DNA from 4 places in the Bacillus stercoris genome. Region 1 is predicted to be linked to each of the others. Evidence: predicted binding sites of a transcription regulator. Region 1 holds the regulator's gene; each other region holds the start of a gene.

Region 1 (3,419 bases):
ATTGACATTCAAGTCCTGAGAGATCCGCTTCATAAAATCAACAACAAAAGGAAATAAAATATAATATGAAAAAGATAAGCCCGCTAAAAACAGCAAAATAGAGATCGGAATGTAGCTGAGCGTTACTTTGCGCTCCTTCTCATAGAGGCCCGGGCTCACAAATGCCCAAAGCTGATAAAGAATAACCGGCGAGGTCAGGACGATGCCGATGATAAACGCAAACTGCATAAACACATAAAGCGGGTCTGTCAGGTTAAACGCGTTAAGCGTAAGCTGCTTCGCTTCATCTGTTTCTTGCAGATACACAATAATCGGCTTCGCTAAAAAAAATCCAGCAATAAAGAAAACGACAAACGCCAGCGCTACAATCAGCAACCGTTTTCGAAGCTCAGCAATATGCTCCAGCAGCGACATTTGATTCACTTTCATTCGTGTCATCCTAACTTACTGATCTTCTTTCTTTTTTTCCTCTTCATCACTTGTTAATCCTTTAGTAGCGTTTTTGAATTCACGAAGTGTGTCTCCGGCTGCTTTGCCCAATTCAGGCAGCTTTTTGGGACCGAAGATAATCAGAGCAACGATTGCGATAACAGCAAGGCTTCCAGGACCGATCGGCATATTTGGGCTCCTCCTTTCCCTCTATTCGATTTCCTCTAAAACTGAATAATGCTTCAAGAAATAAACCAGTGACTGAAGCTCAACTGCTAAATCTATATGATGAATTCGAATGTGTTCCGGCACATTCAAACGGGCCGGCGTAAAATTAAGGATTCCCTTGATTCCTAACGCAACCAATCTGTCTGTAATGGATTGAGCGGCAACTGCTGGCACTGTAAGAATGGCAACTGATTCATCTTTTACGTGTTGTTCAAGGTCATCAAGGTTATAGACGGGCACGCCGCCTACCTCAGTTCCTATTTTACTCTCATTTATATCAAAAGCCATAGAAATTTTTGTGTTATTATTTTTTGTGAAATTATAGTGAAGAAATGCCGTTCCCAAGTTCCCGACACCAATCAAAATGACATCAGTCATCTCATCCTGATCAAGCGTTTTTCGGAAAAAAGACAGCAAATAATCCACATTATATCCGTATCCTTTTTTGCCAAGAGCTCCAAAATAGGAAAAATCCCTCCGAATCGTGGCAGAATCAACCTTTACGGCATCACTGAGTTCAGCGGATGATACACGCTGTTTTCCTGACGCATGCAGATTCTTTAAAAAGCGATAGTAAAGCGGCAGCCGTTTCGCCGTCGCCTGCGGAATTTTTGATTGATCCTTATTCATTTTTGGTCCTCCAAATTATACTCGGATAGTTCTCTTTTAAAGTCACCGTTTTTCCCGCCTGTCTTCTCAAGCAAGAAAGTAGGACCGATGACCATTCCCTTATCAAGGGCCTTGCACATATCGTAAACGGTAAGAGCGCACACCGATGCAGAAGTGAGCGCTTCCATTTCCACACCTGTACTCCCTTTCGTTTTGACCTGTGCTTTTATATGAAGTATAACTTCTGCTTCTTTTATTTTCCAGTCAAACGATATATCTACCCCGCTCAATGAAAGCGGATGGCACATTGGAATGATATTCGACGTTTGCTTTGCGGCCATAATGCCTGCCACCTGTGCGACAGCCAGTACATCTCCTTTGCCAATATCGTGACTCTGTATTTTCTCGTACACCTCATTCTTCATGTGTACGCTTGAAACAGCCGCCGCAGTACGGACAGTCGAAGATTTTTCGCTGATATCCACCATCTGGGCTCTGCCCTGTTCATTAAAATGAGAAAATCCATTCATATTAAAACGCTCCTTAAACAGATCATACACTATTTTCTTCTCTATGTCTTATATGGCCAATGTATTGTTTGCTGACTTCTGGTTCATAAGCTACACTTAACTTATTATAACAGAGGTGAAATAATATGATGATCTTACAAGTTAATCAGCTGTCCAAATCGTTTGGTGCTGATACTATTTTAAACAATATAAAGCTGGAAGTCAGAAATCGTGATCGCATCGCCATTGTAGGAAGAAATGGCGCCGGAAAATCTACGCTCCTTAAAATTATCGCAGGCCAGCTTTCGTATGAAAAGGGCGAAATTATTAAACCGAAAGATACTACAATGGGATATCTCGCCCAGCATACTGGCTTGGATTCTAAGCTTACCATAAAAGAAGAGCTGCTGACTGTTTTTGACCACTTAAAAGCAATGGAAAAGGAAATGCGGGCTATAGAAGAAAAAATGGCGGCAGCTGACCCGGGTGAATTAGAAAGCATCATGAAAACCTACGACCGCCTTCAGCAGGAATTCAAAGATAAAGGCGGCTATCAATATGAAGCGGATGTCAGATCTGTGCTGCATGGCCTCGGCTTCAGCCATTTTGACGATTCTACACAGGTTCAAAGCCTCAGCGGAGGCCAAAAAACAAGACTGGCTTTAGGTAAGCTTCTGTTAACACAGCCTGATTTACTCATTCTCGATGAGCCGACAAACCATCTGGATATTGATACGCTTACCTGGCTTGAGCATTATTTACAAGGCTATTCAGGCGCCATTCTCATCGTTTCGCATGACCGCTACTTTTTGGACAAAGTGGTAAACCAGGTATACGAGGTATCAAGAGCCGAAAGCAAAAAGTATCACGGCAACTACAGCGCTTATCTCGACCAAAAAGCCGCGCAGTATGAAAAGGATCTTAAACTGTACGAAAAGCAGCAGGACGAAATCGCAAAGCTGCAAGACTTCGTAGACAGAAATCTGGCGAGAGCCTCTACCACCAAAAGGGCGCAAAGCCGCAGAAAGCAGCTTGATCGAATGGAAGTCATGTCAAAACCGCTTGGCGATGAAAAATCCGCAAACTTTCATTTTGATATTACAAAACAGAGCGGAAATGAAGTCCTCCGTGTTCAGGATCTCACAATCAGCTATGAAAACCAGCCGCCGCTTTTAACAGAAGTGTCATTCATGCTGACAAGAGGAGAAAGCGCCGCGCTTGTCGGCCCTAACGGAATTGGTAAATCAACATTGCTGAAAACATTAATAGACACCCTAAAACCAGATCAAGGAACGATCTCATATGGCTCAAATGTCAGTGTCGGCTACTATGATCAGGAACAGGCTGAACTGACTTCCTCTAAACGTGTTCTTGATGAGCTGTGGGACGAGTACCCCGGGCTCCCAGAAAAAGAAATCAGAACGTGTCTCGGAAATTTCTTATTCTCCGGAGATGACGTGCTGAAACCCGTCCATTCACTGAGCGGGGGCGAAAAAGCAAGATTGGCTCTAGCTAAGCTGATGCTTCAAAAAGCCAACTTTCTCATCCTTGATGAACCGACAAACCATCTGGACTTAGACAGCAAAGAAGTTCTCGAAAACGCGCTGATTGATTATCCAGGTACACTGTTATTTGTCTCACATG
Region 2 (3,419 bases), 990 kb from region 1:
GCCACTCCGTCAGGTTATCAGAAGCAAACAATACAGCCTGCCCGTTCAAATTTTCCGTTTGCGCACCAATCACCATATACCATGTACCTTCATGCTCCCATACCTTCGGGTCGCGAAAATGGGGCGTATATCCTTCCGGAAGGCGGGCGACAACACCCTTTTTCTCAAAGGACAGCCCGTCGTCAGAAACAGCAAGGCATTGATACGTTTCCCGATTTCCCTCCTGGTCCCTGACATTTCCTGTGTAAAACAGATAGAGCCGATCGTCTTTCGTGACAGCGCTGCCCGAGTAGCAGCCGTTTTTATCAAACCAATCACTCGGAGCCAGCGCAATCTCTTCCCGCTTCCAATTCACAACATCCTGTGTCGTATAATGCCCCCAAAATTTCGCGCCGTGCCCCGTCTGAAACGGCTGCCACTGAAAGAATACATGATAGGTGCCCTTCCAATAAATCACGCCATTCGGATCATTCAGCAGCCCAACCGGCGGCATGATGTGAAAATGCTGGCGATGCGGATCGCTGTCAGCGATAGGCTCTTTTTTCTCCACCTCTTCATAAGCCCGGCGACGAAGCTCCTGATCATGTGCTGTCATTTTTTTCTCCCCTCATCCTCATTAATCTTCATGACAAATGCTGCAATGAACGCTGACACTGCCGCAATGACCATTCCAATCAGATAGTTGATCAAGTTGCCCATGCCAAACGGTGCAGCAATGGCGATCATCGGAATACCCGTTAACCCATAAGCGTTTGCAGCAACATGAGTAAAGACGACATAAGCACCGCCCAATGCGCCTCCGATCATCGCGGCGATAAACGGTTTTCGGTAGCGAAGGTTAACTCCGAATATGACGGGCTCAGTAATGCCGAGAAAGGCGGAAAATGCTGCCGGAAGCGCGATTTCTTTTGTCTTTGCTTTTTTGGCCATAAAGAAGACGGCAAGGCCAGCCCCGCCTTGTGCGACATTCGCCATTGACCAGATCGGCAGCAAGTAGTTTTTGCCTATATCTGCAATTAGCCCCGCCTCAATCGCATGGAAGCTGTGATGAACACCTGTCAGTACGATGAGTGAATACGTGCCCCCGAAAATCAAACCTGCAACAAAACCGGCATGGTCATACACATAAGTTAAAGCAACCGTAATCCCGGAGCCAAGGGCTCTTCCCAGAGGGCCAATCGCGATAAAAGCAACAAACCCGGTGACGATTACAGTAACAAAAGGTGTAACAAGCAAATCCACCGCATGCGGAACCACTTTTCTTGTCCATTTCTCTACCTTGCTCATTACATAAACCGCCAGCAGAACAGGGATGACAGTTCCCTGATAACCTAGAAGCGCGATATCCAATCCGAAAAGATGCATATAATCAGGTGTCGCTTCAGCCAAACCCCATGGATTCAGAAGGTTTGGATGAATCATGATTCCCCCAATGACCGCTCCCAAGTATGGGTTGCTGCCAAATTCTTTTGAAGCGCTTACTCCAATTAGAATAGGCAAGAAAATGAATGCTGCACTTGAAAACATATCAAGCAGCTGAAAAACCGCAGAATCCTTGCTCATCCAATGAAACGCATTGATCATACCCAGCAATCCCATTAATAGGCCGCTGGCTACAATAGCCGGGATAATTGGGACAAAAATATTAGAAAGCGTTTTCGCAAATCTCGCAGCGGGATTCAGCTTTTCTTTTGCCGCATCCTGATGATTGACGTGTTCCTCACGCTCAATATCAGCTTCTTTAGAAAAAACATCGAATACTTTATTCACAAGGCCTGTTCCGAAAATGATCTGGTACTGGCCAGAGCTGCTGAAGGCCCCTTTGACACCATCAAGCTCTTCAACCTGTGCTTGATCTATCTTTGATTCATCTTTCATCACTAAACGCAGTCTTGTTGCACAATGAGCCGCGCTGATAATGTTATCTTTCCCTCCGAGAAGCTCAATGAGGCGTTTTGCAGTCTCTTTGTAATCCATCTGTTTCTCCCCCTTTTATTTAAACAAAAAAGACCTAAAATTCGCCAACGAATAAAGGACACAGTGATCCTTTTTTCATTTCGCAAATTTTAGGTCTTGCCTGCTTTACCAGTCACAATCCCGCTTATTCAGATTGAGAATACGCTTTCATCATAAAACATGACAGCGTTTTCGTCAACTACTTTTTAGTTAAATAGTTTGATAAAACATGTAGACAAAAATTCGTAAAAAATATTTGTGAAATAGTTCACAATATCATGCTATACTATGCTCAATCATGATAGAAAGCAGGAAAAGACCATGGAAACTCAAGCATTGCAAAAGGTTGAACAGTACGCTTTGAAAAAACAAAACATATTCGCTTCAAGCAAAATCCGTTATGTGCTTCGGTCCATTTTGGCCAGTATGTTTATTGGTTTTGGCATTACAGCAGCAAGTAAAACCGGCAGTTATTTCTATATGGCTGATTCTCCATTTGCCTTTCCGGCAGCCGCTGTCACTTTCGGGGCCGCTATTGTGCTGATCGCTTACGGAGGCGGAGATTTATTTACCGGCAATACCTTTTATTTCACCTATACCGCGCTCCGAAAAAAACTCCGCTGGCGCGATACCCTGTACTTGTGGATATCAAGCTATGCCGGCAATTTAATCGGCGCCATTTTGTTTGCCATCCTGATCAGTGCGACAGGGCTTTTTGAGGAGTCTTCCGTACATTCCTTTTTGATTCATCTGGCAGAACACAAAATGGAGCCGCCGGCTTCCGAGCTGTTTTTCAGAGGATTTCTGTGCAATTGGCTTGTCTGCCTCGCCTTTTTCATTCCAATGGCTCTCAAAGGGGAAGGAGCAAAGCTCTTTACCATGATGCTTTTCGTTTTCTGCTTCTTTATTTCCGGCTTTGAACACAGCATTGCCAATATGTGCACATTCGCCATCTCACTTTTGGTCGAGCACCCTGATACAGTGACACTGATGGGAGCAGTCCGAAACTTAATTCCCGTTACGCTCGGGAATCTGACCGCGGGAATGGTCATGATGGGCTGGATGTACTACACACTCAATCCTGATCAATAAAAAAAACTTCCAGAGATCACTCCCTGCAAGTCAAAGCGGTTATTCCGAGAGATCTTGAAGACGCTGGACATGCAGCGTGATATAGCCGGCCTCGGATTCCGGCAACTGTAATTGATATTCATTTTTCAAAAACTCCGCCAGCTCCAGCGCACATTGATAGGCAAATGAATACTTTTTTTGGATGAAATAAAGCATCTCCTCGTCCATATGATGGAGCGCTTCATTTGATTCCAACCGGCTGACCGCGTATCGCAAATGCGTGACAAGGCGTTGATAGGAAATGCTGTTTTCATCCACCTTTCGATTAAAGTATTGTTCTATTTTCTCTATCATTTCTTTGATCATGGTCGTATGCTTCAGCGCTGAATACA
Region 3 (3,419 bases), 680 kb from region 1:
AGGCGTGAATGTCCCTCTCATGATGACAATCACACATAAAAACGGCACCATAAAAATAAAGCGCAGCGAAGAGCTCCAGAGCCAGCTGCCTCCAGATAACTCCATCGCTCTATTTAATATAAAGGTAACGGCGAAAAAGAGTGAAGCTAAAATTCCGATAACAATAGCTTTCATGGTATCCCTCATTCTGGCATTATTTTTTATACTATACTATTTGGTATCATGCAGATCAATGGAATCGTGAGAAAAACATCATGTTTTGCGAACCGCTATGTGTGGAAGATAAAAAAGGGAGGTGAAATTGATGGAAGCAAAGACACAGACATATTTCTTTCCGGATGACGGCAGGATTCCGAATCACCCTGAGTATCCGCTCGTGGTATATCAAAACGCGATTAAGAATACCAGTCAGGCAGAGCGGATCGTCACCCGGCATGGCTGGTCAAACAGCTGGTTAGGAAGTGTTTTTCCATACCATCATTATCACAGCAATACGCATGAAGTCCTGATTGCAGTTAGGGGAGAGGCTGTCATTCAGTTCGGGGGAGAAAAAGGAGCTGTCATCCCTTTCAAAACAGGCGATGCAGTCGTGATTCCAGCCGGAGTCGGTCATAAAAAGCTAAGCTCAAGTCCCGATTTTACTGTCCTTGGCGCCTATCCCGGAGGCATTCAGTATGATATGAAGACGGGAAAGCCGGATGAGTGGGAGGAAGCGGTCAAACAGATAAAGAAGGCGGCGTTGCCGGCGAATGATCCGATCACAGGAAAAAGAGAGCCTTTATTGGAAATATGGGTAAAGTGAAGGGAGAAATTGCTGGATTGTCAATAACTAGTGTCACAGAAACGTTATGACATGAGCTCCATATAAATTAATTTCATAATCGAAGCAATTCACGTTCAAATTTTGTTCAAAAAGTGTTATCATATAGAAGGTAATCGAATTGGAGTTTTTTGTGTTTGCTATTTTCAGAGAGAGTAAAGGATTTTGACTTATTCAATTGTTTATTTTTTGATAAAAATAATACTGAATATGGCAAGATGAAAAACTGGGTAGTAAACATTTATTTTTGTAAATGATTGTGCATGAATTCACAATCCTTATTCTTATGCCTTAAAAGCGTGAGACAGGGAGAGGCACTACCCTTTCCAAACAAATCAGCAAACTGCTTATAGTAAAGGAGAATTGGATATGCCAGAAACAATCGATCAAACAAATGCGTCTGTCAGCCAAAGCCAGCAAGATCTTATTGATCAGCTATTAAAGCCAGAAGTTCAAGAATCATTGACTGTTTTAGTTGACCAGCTTCCGAAGCTGACTGAGTTAGTCAATATTTTAACGAAGTCTTATGATTTCGCTCAGTCTGTAGCGACTGACGAAGTGTTAAAAAACGACACAGTCGGTGCGATCACTGAAATTCTTGAGCCTGTAAAAGAAACAGCGAAAGAAGTAGCTGCGACTGCGATCGAAGCAAAAGACCGCGCGGAAGCAAGCAACGAAACAATTGGTCTTTTCGGCCTGCTGCGTATGCTGAAAGATCCTCAAGCTCAAAAGCTGTTCCGTTTTGCTAACAGCTACCTTGAAGTCATGAACGAACGCGAAAACCAAAAATAATCTCAGATTCAAATTGATATAAAGGACGGAGGATATACGATGTCAAAACATATTGTCATTCTAGGCGCTGGTTATGGCGGAGTTCTTTCTGCTCTAACAGTTCGCAAACATTACACAAAAGAACAAGCACGCGTGACAGTGGTAAACAAATACCCAACTCACCAAATCATTACGGAATTACACCGTCTTGCTGCAGGCAACGTGTCTGAAAAAGCGGTTGCTATGCCATTAGAAAAACTTTTCAAAGGCAAAGACATTGATCTTAAAATCGCGGAAGTAAACTCTTTCTCTGTTGATAAAAAAGAAGTTGCGCTTGGTGACGGTTCTACATTATCTTACGATGCGCTTGTTGTAGGTCTTGGTTCTGTAACGGCTTATTTCGGCATCCCAGGTCTTGAAGAAAACAGCATGGTGTTGAAATCTGCTGCTGATGCGAACAAAGTCTTCCAGCATGTTGAAGATCGTGTGCGCGAGTACTCTAAAACGAAAAACGAAGCAGACGCAACAATCCTTATCGGCGGAGGCGGCTTAACAGGTGTTGAGCTTGTTGGTGAGCTTGCTGACATCATGCCGAACCTTGCGAAAAAATACGGCGTAGACCATAAAGAAATCAAATTAAAGCTTGTTGAAGCTGGTCCGAAGATCCTTCCTGTTCTTCCGGATGATCTTATCGAACGTGCAACTGCAAGCCTTGAAAAACGCGGCGTTGAGTTCTTAACAGGTCTCCCTGTTACAAATGTAGAAGGAAACGTAATTGATCTGAAAGACGGATCTAAAGTTGTTGCCAACACATTTGTTTGGACTGGCGGCGTACAAGGTAACCCATTAGTCGGTGAATCAGGCCTAGAAGTGAACCGCGGACGCGCGACTGTAAACGACTTCCTGCAATCTACATCTCATGAAGATGTATTCGTTGCTGGAGACAGCGCCGTTTACTTCGGACCAGACGGCCGTCCATACCCGCCAACTGCACAAATCGCATGGCAAATGGGTGAGCTGATCGGTTACAACCTATTCGCTTACCTAGAAGGCAAAACACTTGAAACATTCAAGCCAGTTAACTCTGGTACACTTGCAAGCCTTGGACGCAAAGACGCGGTTGCCATTATTGGTGCTAATTCTACACCGCTTAAAGGTCTTCCTGCTTCCTTGATGAAAGAAGCAAGTAATGTACGATATTTGACACATATTAAAGGACTTTTCAGCCTGGCTTACTAATCCTTTTAATGAATCTGGCATTGCCAAAAGCGTTCCTTTCCGAGTGCTTTCTGGCAATGTCTTTTTTCATGTTTATGATAGCGTTAACATTTCATTTTCAAAAAAGAGATTGATCCCAGAGGAATATAAAGGTAAAATAAAAACAAATCAAAATGTTAACGTTAACATTTTGAAATAGAATGAAAGACGGTGAGGACATGGAACCCTTCATGGGCGAAAACTTTTTATTGAAAAATGAAACCGCTGTCAGCCTCTATCACAAGTATGCGAAAGACATGCCGATTATTGATTACCACTGCCACTTAAGCCCGAAAGAAATCTATGAAAATAAAACATTTCAAAACATCACGGAAGCCTGGCTGTATGGTGACCATTATAAATGGCGCATCATGAGAGCCAATGGAATTGAGGAGACATACATCACCGGAGATGCGCCAGATGAGGAGAAATTTATGGCTTGGGCGAAAACCGTGCCGATGGCGATCGGAAATCCGCTCTACAACTGGACCCACTTAGAATTGCAGCGTTTTTTTGGCATTTATGAGATTTTAAACGAGAAGTCCGGACCGGCTATATGGAAACGGACAAA
Region 4 (3,419 bases), 310 kb from region 1:
ACCACTACTTAGGCACTGAACAAGAATTTAAAGAAATGTGTGCAGCTGCTGAAGAATATGGCGTAAAAGTCATAGTTGACGCGGTCATCAATCATACCACCAGTGACTATGCCGCCATTTCTAATGAGATTAAGAGTATTCCAAACTGGACACACGGAAACACACAAATTAAAAATTGGTCGGACCGATGGGACATCACTCAAAATGCATTGCTAGGGCTGTATGATTGGAATACACAGAACACTGAGGTGCAAACCTATCTGAAACGTTTCTTAGAAAGAGCATTGGATGACGGAGCAGACGGGTTCCGCTATGATGCCGCCAAGCATATAGAGCTTCCGGATGATGGGAATTACGGCAGCCAATTTTGGCCGAATATCACAAATACATCGGCGGAGTTCCAATACGGAGAAATCCTGCAGGATAGTGCCTCCAGGGATGCTGCATATGCGAATTATATGAATGTGACAGCGTCTAACTATGGGCATTCCATAAGGTCCGCTTTAAAGAACCATAATCTGAGTGTATCGAATCTCTCCCACTATGCCTCTGATGTGTCTGCGGACAAGTTAGTGACATGGGTGGAGTCACATGATACGTATGCCAATGATGATGAAGAGTCCACATGGATGAGTGATGACGATATCCGTTTAGGCTGGGCAGTGATTGGTTCGCGCTCAGGAAGCACGCCTCTTTTCTTTTCCAGGCCTGAGGGCGGCGGAAATGGTGTAAGATTTCCAGGGAAAAGTCAAATAGGAGATCGCGGGAGCGCCTTATTTAAAGATCAGGCGATCACTGCGGTCAATCAATTTCACAATGAAATGGCCGGGCAGCCTGAGGAACTCTCAAATCCGAATGGGAACAATCAAATATTTATGAATCAGCGCGGCTCAAAAGGTGTTGTGCTGGCAAATGCAGGTTCCTCTTCTGTCAGCATAAATGCTCCAACGAAATTACCTGATGGCAGCTATGATAATAAAGCCGGGACCGGTTCATTTCAAGTCAGGGACAGTAAACTGACAGGCACGATCAATGCCAGATCTGTGGCTGTGCTTTATCCTGACGATATTGCAAATGCGCCTCAAGTTTTCCTTGAGAATTACAAAGCAGGCGTAACACATTCTTTCAATGATCAACTGACGATTACCCTGCGTGCAGATGCGAACACAACAAAAGCTGTTTATCAAATCAATAATGGACAAGAGACAGCGTTTAAAGATGGAGATCAATTCACAATCGGAAAAGAAGATCCATTTGGCAAAACATACACCATCATGTTAAAAGGAACGAACAGTGATGGTGTAACGAGGACCGAGGAGTACAGTTTTGTTAAAAGAGATCCAGCTTCGGCCAAAACCATCGGCTATCAAAATCCGAATCATTGGAGTCAGGTAAATGCTTATATCTATAAACAGGATGGGGGCGGGGCAACTGAATTGACCGGATCTTGGCCTGGAAAACCAATGACTAAAAATGCAGACGGAATTTACACGCTGACGCTGCCTGCGGATACGGATACAACCAACGCCAAAGTGATTTTTAATAATGGCAGTGCCCAAGTGCCTGGCCAGAATCAGCCTGGCTTTGATTACGTGCAAAATGGTTTATATAATGACGCGGGCTTAAGCGGTTCTCTTCCTTATTGAGAACAAGGCTGACGGGTTATAGTGAAAGAAACCATCATAGATGGTTTCTTTTTTGTTCATAAATCAGACAAAACTTTTCTCTTGCAAAAGTTTGTGAAGTATTGCACAATATAAATGTGAAATACTTCACAAATAAAAAGACATCAAAGAGAAACATACCCTGGAAGGATGATTAATGATGAACAAACATGTAAATAAAGTAGCTTTAATCGGAGCGGGTTTTGTTGGAAGCAGTTATGCATTTGCGTTAATTAACCAAGGGATCACAGATGAGCTTGTGGTCATTGATCTAAATAAAGAAAAAGCAATGGGCGATGTAATGGATTTAAACCACGGAAAGGCGTTTGCGCCGCAACCGGTCAAAACATCTTTCGGAACATATGAAGACTGCAAGGATGCTGATATTGTCTGCATTTGCGCCGGAGCAAACCAAAAACCTGGTGAGACACGCCTTGAATTAGTAGAAAAGAACTTAAAGATTTTCAAAGGCATTGTCGGTGAAGTTATGGCAAGCGGATTTGACGGCATTTTCTTAATCGCGACAAATCCGGTTGATATCCTGACTTACGCGACATGGAAATTCAGCGGCCTGCCAAAAGAGCGGGTGATCGGAAGCGGCACAACACTAGATTCTGCGAGATTCCGTTACATGCTGAGCGAATACTTTGGCGCAGCGCCTCAAAATGTGCACGCGCATATTATCGGAGAGCACGGCGACACTGAGCTTCCTGTTTGGAGCCACGCGAATGTCGGCGGTGTGCCGGTCAGTGAACTCGTTGAGAAAAACGATGCGTACAAACAAGAGGAGCTTGACCAAATTGTAGATGACGTGAAAAACGCAGCTTACCATATCATTGAGAAAAAAGGCGCGACTTATTATGGCGTTGCGATGAGTCTTGCCCGCATTACAAAAGCGATTCTTCATAATGAAAACAGCATATTAACTGTCAGCACATATGTGGACGGGCAATACGGTGCAGATGACGTGTACATCGGTGTTCCAGCTGTCGTGAACCGCGGAGGGATCGCTGGTATCACTGAGCTGAACTTGAATGAGAAAGAAAAAGAACAGTTCCTTCACAGCGCCGGCGTCCTTAAAAACATTTTAAAGCCTCATTTTGCAGAACAAAAAGTCAACTAACCGCAACTTTAGAGTAAAGGGCTGATTGTCAATGTGGGAGCAGTTGTATGATCCGTTTGGAAACGAGTATGTGAGCGCACTTGTGGCGCTCACTCCGATTCTCTTTTTTCTTTTGGCTTTAACTGTTTTGAAAATGAAAGGCATACTTGCGGCGTTTCTTACTCTAGCCGTCAGTTTCTTCGTCTCCGTTTTGGCATTTCACATGCCGGTTGAAAAAGCGATTTCTTCTGTTTTGCTAGGAATCGGGAGCGGGCTGTGGCCCATTGGCTACATCGTCCTGATGGCGGTGTGGCTGTATAAAATCGCAGTGAAAACCGGGAAATTTACTATTATTCGGTCCAGCATTGCCGGCATTTCGCCTGACCAACGATTACAGCTATTATTAATTGGCTTTTGTTTTAACGCGTTTTTGGAAGGCGCGGCCGGTTTTGGTGTTCCGATTGCGATCAGCGCGGCGCTGCTCGTCGAACTTGGTTTTAAACCGTTAAAAGCGGCAGCGCTCTGCTTGATCGCAAACGCAGCTTCCGGAGCCTTTGGGGCAATCGGGATTCCTGTCATCACAGGGGCGCAGATTGGTGATTTGTCTGCTCTTGAGCTGTCACGGACATTGATGTGGACACTGCCGATGATCT

Evidence for each region. Region 1 encodes Rex, which represses fermentation and respiration genes when NADH is low (regulators of the CRP and FNR family bind a similar motif). Its sites were predicted from a motif close to TTGTGAAATATTTCACAA; they were not measured.
Region 2: QA442_RS02275 (formate/nitrite transporter family protein) is a predicted target of Rex. The motif match lies at 2,213-2,230, and genes of this name have one in related genera.
Region 3: QA442_RS15880 (DUF1641 domain-containing protein) is a predicted target of Rex. The motif match lies at 1,078-1,095, and genes of this name have one in related genera.
Region 4: QA442_RS20825 (L-lactate dehydrogenase) is a predicted target of Rex. The motif match lies at 1,761-1,778, and genes of this name have one in related genera.

The regions. Positions count from the first base shown of each region.
Region 1 is NZ_CP121861.1:3,728,497-3,731,915, forward strand. Features, by position in the region: gene tatC (twin-arginine translocase subunit TatC) at 1-438, opposite strand, end outside; gene tatAY (sec-independent protein translocase protein TatAY) at 445-618, opposite strand; gene QA442_RS19260 (redox-sensing transcriptional repressor Rex) at 640-1,287, opposite strand; gene moaC (cyclic pyranopterin monophosphate synthase MoaC) at 1,284-1,796, opposite strand; gene QA442_RS19270 (ABC-F family ATP-binding cassette domain-containing protein) at 1,922-3,419, shown strand, end outside.
Region 2 is NZ_CP121861.1:431,913-435,331, reverse strand. Features, by position in the region: gene sacA (sucrose-6-phosphate hydrolase) at 1-595, opposite strand, end outside; gene scrA (PTS system sucrose transporter subunit IIBC) at 592-1,977, opposite strand; gene QA442_RS02275 (formate/nitrite transporter family protein) at 2,278-3,048, shown strand; gene sacT (sac operon transcriptional antiterminator SacT) at 3,088-3,419, opposite strand, start outside.
Region 3 is NZ_CP121861.1:3,045,509-3,048,927, reverse strand. Features, by position in the region: gene QA442_RS15890 (DMT family transporter) at 1-174, opposite strand, end outside; gene QA442_RS15885 (cupin domain-containing protein) at 305-802, shown strand; gene QA442_RS15880 (DUF1641 domain-containing protein) at 1,190-1,612, shown strand; gene QA442_RS15875 (NAD(P)/FAD-dependent oxidoreductase) at 1,652-2,830, shown strand; gene uxaC (glucuronate isomerase) at 3,028-3,419, shown strand, end outside.
Region 4 is NZ_CP121861.1:4,040,114-4,043,532, reverse strand. Features, by position in the region: gene amyE (alpha-amylase) at 1-1,646, shown strand, start outside; gene QA442_RS20825 (L-lactate dehydrogenase) at 1,822-2,787, shown strand; gene QA442_RS20820 (L-lactate permease) at 2,819-3,419, shown strand, end outside.